One region of the Solibacillus sp. FSL K6-1554 genome, then DNA from elsewhere that is predicted to be linked to it. Evidence: a T-box and tRNA genes for the amino acid it is inferred to sense, from the RefSeq annotation. Region 1 holds a T-box; the other regions hold tRNA genes.
What was found. A T-box is a leader RNA that pairs with one kind of tRNA and senses whether it is charged. The one in region 1 lies ahead of argS (arginine--tRNA ligase), so its partner is inferred to be a tRNA-Arg.

Region 1 (3,199 bases):
AAACGCTGGATGGTCGGTACCTTTCTGTCGGCAGTCTTGAACCGAAATTCAGACAGCAGTTATGTCAGGCAATCGGTCATCCGGATTTACTTCCATTAGCGATGAGTAATAAACCGGAAGATATTGCAAAGATGAAAGAACAGCTGCAAAGTATTTTCCTGCAAAAGACGCTTGATGAATGGCAATCTATTTTCTTCGGAATGGATGCATGTGTTGAACCGGTATTGACCTTTGAAGAAACGGTTGCACACCCGCTTTTCAAGGACCGGGATATGTTTGTGGAAATAGCAAAGCCGGATGGAACAACCCAAAAACAAATTGCATGTCCGATTAAGTCCAATCTCTTCAAAGCTTCGTATGGGACAGTCGGAGTACATGCAGGAACACATAACAATGAAATTTTAGGAAGCCTGTTAAAGAAGTAGGGAATGCGATACGGAATATGTCTCCTAAACCGCATAACACCGGAGATCTGGGAGTGCAAGTGTAAAAAATATTAATTTTTATTGCGTTCATATTAAAAATACTTAATATTTATAAGAGTAATTACTGTTCTTTTTTTGAAAAATATTTTAAGATATAAACGAATTACAAGATTGTTGAGCAGGTGAACTATGAAAAACTTAAAACTTAGTGTTTTCCTTCTAACCGTTCCACTTTTACTGGCAGGTTGTGAGAGTGTTGAGAACAAAGAAGGCTTCTTCTATTCAACATTTGTACGTCCGATGGATTGGACACTAAACACATTTGGTGAATTATTTAACGGCAGCTATGGTTTGGCTATTATTGCTATTATTTTAATTATTCGTCTCGTACTAATGCCGTTTATGCTAAAAACTTACCGCAGTCAAGCTACAATGAAAGTGAAAATGGATTTTGTCCGCCCGCAAATGGAGGATATCCAGACACGTTTAAAAGCAGCAAAAACTCCGGAAGAAAGAATGACAGTTCAGCAGGAAATGATGTCGCTCTACAAAGAACATAATATTAATCCGTTAAATATGGGCTGCCTGCCAGCGCTTATACAAATGCCGATTATTATGGGCTTATACTATGCGATTTTATATTCAGCTGAAATTAAAACACATTCATTCCTATGGTTTGACCTTGGCTCTACAGATATTTGGATGACTGCAATCGCAGGTGTCGTTTATTTTGTACAAGCGAAAGTCTCGCTTCAAACCGTACCAGAAGCTCAGAAGAATCAAATGAAACTGATGATTTACGTATCGCCGATTATGATTGTCATTATTTCATTGTCTTCGATGGCTGCACTCCCACTGTACTGGGCAGTCGGAGGGTTATTCTTAATTGTCCAAACTTATATTGGACGCAAATTTTTCTCAAGCATCCCTGAAACTAAGGGAAATGAATAAATATAAGTTATGCCGCTGCTAAAGGCTTACTGAACTAAAACTACTGAGACAATGATTTCAGTAGTTTTTTTATGCGTTGCGATCAGAGTGAATTTATTTTCTAATAAACTTGAGTATTGTTCTAATATATTTTAAAAGCTTCTATTAAAAACCTCATTTTCTAATATAGTTGTCAGTTGTTCAAATAAGTGGTCAAGATTGTCGAATAAAGCGTCCAGTTGTTCTAATATGTCATAAGCATCTTCTAATAAACGTGTCAACTGTTCTAATAAAGGTAATTCCGGTTATTTGAAAGCCCCCCTTAGTAACTGAAAAACTTAGTATACTGACTATATTTCCGGTAATTTTCTATAATATAGTCGCTATTGACTAATATCCACCTCAGATTATCTAAGAACAACGGTTATTTAGTAATTAAATTTATATACAATTTATATTGACATTGATTATCCTTAATGGATATAATTCAGTAAATTTAAATTCGATGAAAAAGACAGTAATTTACAATTGTTTTGGTAAGCGAGCTGGGGATTGGTGAGAGCCTGGTGCAAAATATGTAAATGAAGCGCACTTTGGAGAAGCAGTCTGAACATAAGTAGGACCTGCCGGGGAGTCACCTCGTTATTAATGGAAAGTGGTCACAATTTGTGGCAACTAGAGTGGTACCACGGGAATTCGAAGCTCTCGTCTCTATTTTTGAGACGGGGGCTTTTTATATTGGGAGGAGATAATATGTATAAAAAAATTGCATCAATTATTCAAGATGCTTTGCCGCACAAATTAATAACAAATACCGAAATTGAACAACTATTAGAAAGGCCAAAGTATCAGCATTTAGGGGATATAGCTTTCCCATGCTTTACGCTTGCTAAATCATTAAAGAAAGCCCCAAATGTTATCGCTATAGAAATAGGCGACAATATTAAAAGTGATTTTATTCAGGAAGTTCATGTTGTTGGAGGCTATATAAATTTATTTTTAAATAAGTTACAGGTGACAAGAGACGTCATGGCCAAAATTATGATCGCTCACGAATCATATGGACAACAAGAAATACAGCAGAAGAATATCGTGATTGATTTTTCATCACCGAATATTGCAAAGCCATTCTCAATGGGGCATCTTCGTTCTACGGTCATTGGAAATGCTCTTGCAAATATTGCAGAAAAGAACGGATACAATGTCATTCGGGTAAATCATCTTGGCGACTGGGGTACCCAATTCGGTAAATTGCTTGTGGCATTCCAATTGTGGGGAGAAAAAGAACGTGTTCAACAATCACCTATTGAAGAACTTTTGAAGCTATACGTGAAGTTCCATGATGAGGCAGAAACAAATAAATCCTTAAATGAGGAAGCAAGATCGGCATTTAAAGCGCTCGAAGATAATGATCCTCAGGCAATGGCATTATGGACCTGGTTTAAAAGTGCCTCACTACAAGAATTTAAGCAAATTTACGAGCAGCTTCATATTCAGTTTGATACGTATGAAGGGGAAGCTTTTTATAATGAAAAAATGCAGTCTGTTGTTGATGAATTAAAAAAGAAGCAATTACTCACAGAGTCGGATGGTGCGAATGTTGTTGAGCTTGAAGATATGCCACCTTGTTTAATAACAAAACAGGATGGTGCAACATTATATGCTACCCGTGATTTAGCCGCAGCTTTTTATAGACAGGCGCAATATGAACCATCCCAAGTTTTCTATGTGGTAGGGAATGAGCAAACACTGCATTTCAAACAAGTATTTCAAGTTATCTCAAAAATGGGCTATCCATGGTCGGGAAATCTGAAACATGTACCATTTGGAATGATGTTGAAAGA
Region 2 (3,199 bases), 1.3 Mb from region 1:
TAATAGCGCATCTATGGATGAATCAACGTTGATTAAATCACCCGTATCGGTTGGTTTATCTATTAGCTGAAATCCTGTTTTACTGCTGATGATCATATCATAACGTTTATCTCTTATCGCTTTGCCAAAAATAACTTCTGCATCACCTTTCGCATACATATTCGCTGTATCAAAATGGTTGATGCCTTGATCCAGTGCGTAATCCACCATATAATTTGCGGTTGCCTGATCCATAGCCCCCACACCTTCAAGGCCATTTGTACTGAACATTACAGTGCCCAAAGCATATTTAGAAACATTCAAACTTGAATTGCCAAATAAAGTATTATCCATCATGATCCCTCCTATTCATTGTGTTTTCCCACGTTCCCTATTAAATAAAACATTCTACGGTTAGAACATTGCTAAGTTCCTGTTGCGAAGGTTGAAGTAAAAAAATAGTTGATAGTTTAAAATTACGGGTAAGAAATATAGGAGAGTTGTTGCAAATGGGAGCGATGAGCGATTGAGCTTCCCCTTTGCTTTCAAAGCCAACGATGGAAGGAGTGTTTTAGTTGAGTAAAAAGAAAGAAATCAAAAAATTAAAAGATCATGCATTTGCAGATCTTTGTTTAATCGAAAAAGAATTTCAGCAAATTGTAAAAAATACTTCGAATAAATCGGGTACTTTTAAATGGCTGGAGCTATTAAGCGATTATGAATTGGAGGAATTTTACGGTCGGCGCAGAGACCGTAAATACGCTACGCTCACAGTTGAGTTATATTCATTAATTGAACAACTGTTAAAAGAAATTTATAAAGTTATTTTCAAACGTAAATATAGAAATAAATCGGATAACAATATAATTCTTGATCTAGAGGAACAGTTGGGTGATAACTTAATTTTTAAGAATAATACTAAATTATTGGCGAATCTCAGAAGTTGTATTGTTCATGAAGAATTCTCTTTAAAGGCTGCAAGAAAGAAAATAAACATTAAAAAGAAAAATAGAATATTATTTAAACAATTGATGAAAGATGTTGATTTGTATATAGAAAATATAAAGCTGAAATAAAATTGGACTTTCTTACGTAAACAACTACATTAAGGAAATAAAAAACCGCCAAACTTGTTTAATTCAAGTTTGACGGTTTTATGTACGTCCCAGGAGGGATTCGAACCCCCGACCGACGCCTTAGAAGGGCGTTGCTCTATCCAGCTGAGCTACTGAGACATGTTTTTCATCACCAATTGGTAATTAAGACATTTTTTATTATATGGTAGATTTCTTTTAAAGTCAACAACCTAATTCAAAAAAATTATTATTTAACTAAAATAATTTTCAGTTCTCTACATTCTTCATTAAAAAAGTGAAGTCCGCTTTAAATCAAGACTTCACTTTGATAATTAACGCTCATAAAATAATTCATCAATCAAATTATTATTATCATCATAACATTGTAATGTAAAATGCGTTGGAGTTGTTGTAAGGGTGACAAATGATTTTTCTTTTATCCGTCGAGGTTTCAGTAAGCTACCCGGATTAATAAATAAAATGTCATCGATATATTCCGCGCCAAGTATATGTGAATGACCAAAACATACGATTTGTGCGCCGACTTCCTTTGCGCGGTAAATCAGTTTCATCGGAGAGTTTTTCACATCGTATAAATGCCCATGTGTCACATACACACGATCTCCATTTACCTGAAACAGCATCTCCTCCAAATAGTTCTGGTCATGATCACAATTCCCTTTCACACACTCTATCCCTTGCATAAGAGGATGTGCATACGGCAATTCACTATCGCCACAATGGATCACTTTATACGCATCTGGATGGTAGCCCTTTACACGTTCAATGATTTCCTCGTCACCATGTGTATCACTCATAATCAATAGCTTCATTCGTATCCACATCCTTTACATTTCTATTCTTAGTGTGACAGCATTGAAATAAAAATTCAATCGTTATTAAACAAATTTTTACAATTTCCAACAATTGCCTGAATTGCCTGAATTGTTATATCAGAAATTCCGCTAACTGCAACGCCAGTTTACGAATGGCATTGCCTCGGTGTGAAATGGCACCTTTTTCTTCGGCAGACAGCTCAGCCATATGCTTTTCCAATGCAGGTACATAAAAAATCGGGTCATAACCGAATCCGTTTGTTCCCTTCTTTCCATGCGCTATCATACCTTCACATGTGCCAAATACCGTTTTCGTTTCCATATTTGGACCTGCAATCGCCAATGCACAGCAGAAACGGGCTGTACGCTGGTCTTCCGGAACGTCCTTCATGTTTTCCAGCACTTTCACCATATTTGCTTCATCGTCATGATCACCGGCATATCGTGCTGAAAACACTCCAGGCTCACCATTTAATGCATCGATCGCTAAACCGCTGTCATCAGCAATTACGATTTGACCGAGCATCTTCGCTAATGTTTCCGCTTTTAAAATTGCGTTTTCTTCAAAAGTCGTACCTGTCTCTTCAATTTCCACATCTGGAGCAACCTCAAACATTGTGACAACTTCATAGCCGAATGGTCCGAATAGTGCTTCAAAGTCTTTCGCTTTTCCTTTGTTCTTTGTTGCGATTACTACTTGTTTCATTATGCTTCCACCTTTCCAATCAAGTTCGCGATGTCACCTAGTGCTGTTTTCTGCATCTCGATTAGCTGCGCAATCCCGGCTTCTCCTAAATCGAGTAATTCATTAAGTTCTGAGCGGCTGAATGTCGCTTCTTCGCCTGTTCCTTGTAACTCCACAAATTCGCCGGCACCTGTCATAATAACGTTCATATCGACTTGTGCAGCTGAGTCTTCTACATAGTTTAAATCCAAAACTGCGCCAATATTTTCTAGTTTTCCGACACTTGTTGCAGCTAAATAATCTGTTACTGGAAATTTCACGAATGGCTTGTCAATGCCTAATTTCGCAATTGCCTGTGTCATCGCTACAAATGCACCTGTAATCGATGCCGTACGCGTTCCACCATCTGCCTGAATCACGTCACAGTCAATCCATACCGTTTTTTCACCAAGAGCTTCTAAATCAACGACAGCACGTAATGCACGGCCGATTAAGCGTTGAATTTCCATCGTGCGGCCACTTACCTTCCCTGCAGAGCTTTCACGACGTGTGCGTTGCTCTGTAGCGCGTGGTAGCATGGAATATTCAGCCGTAATCCAACCTTTACCTTGTCCACGTAAAAA
Region 3 (3,199 bases), 1.9 Mb from region 1:
CTTTATATAAGGAGCACGGGGAAGCGTTGGCAGAGCTCATGAACCGCTATGATCTAAATGCGAAAACAATTGAACGGAAAAAAGGCTTTGTCACGTATTTAAAAGAAGCTGAGAAGATTTCGGATTTTATGAATTTAGTCGGTGCTGTTCAGGCGATGCTGAAGTTTGAAGATGTTCGGATTATTAGAGATATGCGGAACAGTGTAAACCGTATCGTAAACTGTGAAACGGCCAACTTAAATAAAACAATTGGCGCTGCATTGAGGCAAGTGGAAAATATCCGCTATATCGATAATGCGGTAGGGCTTGATCAGCTGCCGGAAAAACTGCGGGAAATTGCACGTCTTCGTGTAGAATATCAGGACGTGACATTAAAAGAGCTCGGTGAAATGGTTTCAACTGGCGTTGTCAGTAAATCAGGTGTCAATCATCGTCTGCGCAAAATCGATGAAATCGCGGATGCGCTCCGTCGTGGAGAGAATATTTAAATCCACTTGCGCATATGGAGCACATACGTCATGGCGTAATAGAAAAAATTGGTAACGATTTCATAAAAGATGTTTCCAATTGTTGTTCTTTTCGGACAATTTCGTTAAGATAAACATAGAAGCGATGAACGGTTGTGAAAGGGAGTATTTCAAGATGATTGAAAAACAAGTAGAAGTAAAGTTAAAATCGGGCTTACAAGCAAGACAGGCGGCTTTGTTCGTCCAAGAGGCGAATCGTTATAAAGCGGACGTCTATTTACAAAAGGATACGAAAAAAGTGAATGCGAAGTCGATCATGGGCATTATGAGCCTTGCCGTTGCAAAAGGCACGGTTGTCACATTATGGGCAGACGGCCATGACGAAGAAAAAGCAATCAACGCATTACAACTACTTATTGAAAAAGCGGATTAAGACAAAAGCACAGCCAGTTCAGTTTATATGAACGGCTGTGCCTTATTTTTTAAAATACAAAAAAGCATACAAGATGAATCTTGTATGCTCGAATGGATCGATTATTTTAATTGGTTACGCTCATAAATTTTATCGATAAGACCGTATTCCAATGCTTGCTCTGCAGACATGAAGTTGTCACGATCTGTGTCGCGTGCTAACGTTTCGTAATCTTGGCCACTGTTTTCAGCCATGATGCGGTTTAGTTTTTCACGTAAGTGTAAAATACGTTTTGCAGCGATTTCGATTTCTGTTGCTTGACCTTGTGCACCGCCAAGTGGTTGGTGAATCATTACTTCTGCGTTTGGTAAAGAAACACGTTTGCCTTTTGCACCAGCAGAAAGCAGGAATGCACCCATTGATGCAGCCATACCGATACAGATTGTTGATACATCAGGTTTGATGAAGTTCATTGTATCGTAGATCGCCATACCTGAAGTGATAGAGCCACCTGGTGAGTTGATATATAGGTAGATATCTTTATCTGGATCTTCAGCTTCTAAAAATAATAGCTGTGCTACGATTGAGTTCGCAACATTGTCGTCAATCCCACTACCTAATAAAATGATGCGGTCTTTAAGTAAACGTGAATAAATGTCATATGCACGCTCGCCGCGGTTTGTTTGTTCAATAACTGTAGGAATTAAGTTCATTGAAAAATCCTCCCTTTGTTAAAGCTTATATTCGATTACTTTTGCTGAAAATGACAAATATTTCAGCTGTAAACCTATCATACACGTATTAGTCAGTTATGGTCAAATATAAACTCTGATTTTTACAGTTGAAAATAAGGTGTTCCATCTGTATAATGAAAAAAGTTGCACATATTATTATTTATATGTCCTCGTGGTGTAATGGATAACACTTCAGATTCCGGTTCTGAGGCTGGGGGTTCGATTCCCTCCGAGGGCGCTTTCTTTTTAAAGATTATTATTGATCTATATAGAGTTAAAATAATCTTTCTCTTCCATTTTTCTACAGTTTATTTTTGGCGCTACACTATAAATTTCCTAAACCATTCTAATTTAAACGCTCTTCCTATAAAAAATAAAATTCTTTATTAAAAATCACAATTTATACTTGAATTATATGTGAAAAATTAGTACATTATTAAATGTTGTGTTTTCACAAAACTAGTTAGATAGACTATATTATCATGTCCTTTAGGGGGCACCATTTTACTGTTTTAATATACGTTTCAATATCAATTGCAAAAAATCATCTGAGGTTTTTTTGCAATAGAGAATGAAGTTTTATTAGGATAAAAAGAATCACTGTACCGGTTCTTTTTATCCTTCATTCGTTCTCTACCTAAAAATAATAATTCAAGGCTGCATAAGAGGGAGTTCCTCTTGTGCAGTCTTTTTTATTTTAGTTAAAAATTACCTATCTAATTGACATATATTTTAAATAACAGGGAATATATGTAATTGAATTAGAGTCTTTTTGGAGGAGGAAATACAATAACGAAATAGTAATATAATGAATAAATATTTAATTATATGCCATTTTACCGTTAATTTTGTTATAATAATTCATCATACTGCAATAATAATCAATTTTTTAAAAATTAAATGTTGTATATTAATTGCGGAATTAATATAATTGAACATGTTATTAACAAAAAAACTACTACATCCAGGAGGATATTCATAATGAGTACTAGAAAACTATTTAAATGGGCAGCACCTTTAGCTGCAGCTTCAATGATTTTAACAGCATGTGGAGCGGACGAATCGACATCTACAGGGGATAAAGAATATAAGAAAATTGTTGCAGGTACGGAAGCTACATATGCACCATTTGAATACTTAGATGATAAAGGAAATGTTGTCGGCTTAGATTCAGAGATTTTAGCAGCGATCGGCGAAGAGATGGGCATTGAAACAGAAGTGAAAAATGTAGGCTGGGACTCAATGATGAGCCAAGTAACAACTGGTGAAGTGGATATGGGCGCAGCGGCTATTACAATTACAGATGAGCGTAAAGAATCATATGACTTTACAGATCCTTACTATGAAGCGACTTTACTAATCGTGACAAAAGAAGGATCGACAGTTGCATCGCTGGAAGATATTAAAGACAAAAAAATTGCAGTACAGATTAATACAACAGGCCACATCGCAGCACAGGAATTGCAAGGCGTTGCAAGCTCAAAAATTTTAGCATATGAAAACTTCTCTGTTGCGTTAACGGAAGTGCTGACAGGTGCTGCTGATGCCGCAATCGGTGATAATGCAGTAATTTTAGATTACCTTGA

Region 2: it encodes a tRNA-Arg, which carries the amino acid that the T-box ahead of argS (arginine--tRNA ligase) is inferred to sense. The anticodon was not compared.
Region 3: it encodes a tRNA-Arg, which carries the amino acid that the T-box ahead of argS (arginine--tRNA ligase) is inferred to sense. The anticodon was not compared.

What each region holds. Positions count from the first base shown of each region.
Region 1 is NZ_JBBOSS010000001.1:1,481,404-1,484,602, forward strand. It holds gene MHB58_RS07145 (CaiB/BaiF CoA transferase family protein) at 1-425, shown strand, start outside; gene yidC (membrane protein insertase YidC) at 615-1,376, shown strand; T-box leader at 1,852-2,071, shown strand; gene argS (arginine--tRNA ligase) at 2,109-3,199, shown strand, end outside.
Region 2 is NZ_JBBOSS010000001.1:2,771,460-2,774,658, forward strand. It holds partial or broken gene MHB58_RS13800 (aldo/keto reductase) at 1-333, opposite strand, end outside; gene MHB58_RS13805 (nucleoside-diphosphate sugar epimerase) at 555-1,055, shown strand; tRNA gene MHB58_RS13810 (tRNA-Arg) at 1,141-1,214, opposite strand; gene MHB58_RS13815 (YfcE family phosphodiesterase) at 1,388-1,888, opposite strand; gene MHB58_RS13820 (XTP/dITP diphosphatase) at 2,004-2,597, opposite strand; gene rph (ribonuclease PH) at 2,597-3,199, opposite strand, start outside.
Region 3 is NZ_JBBOSS010000001.1:3,387,301-3,390,499, reverse strand. It holds gene whiA (DNA-binding protein WhiA) at 1-488, shown strand, start outside; gene MHB58_RS16865 (HPr family phosphocarrier protein) at 643-900, shown strand; gene clpP (ATP-dependent Clp endopeptidase proteolytic subunit ClpP) at 1,002-1,592, opposite strand; tRNA gene MHB58_RS16855 (tRNA-Arg) at 1,780-1,851, shown strand; gene MHB58_RS16850 (basic amino acid ABC transporter substrate-binding protein) at 2,595-3,199, shown strand, end outside.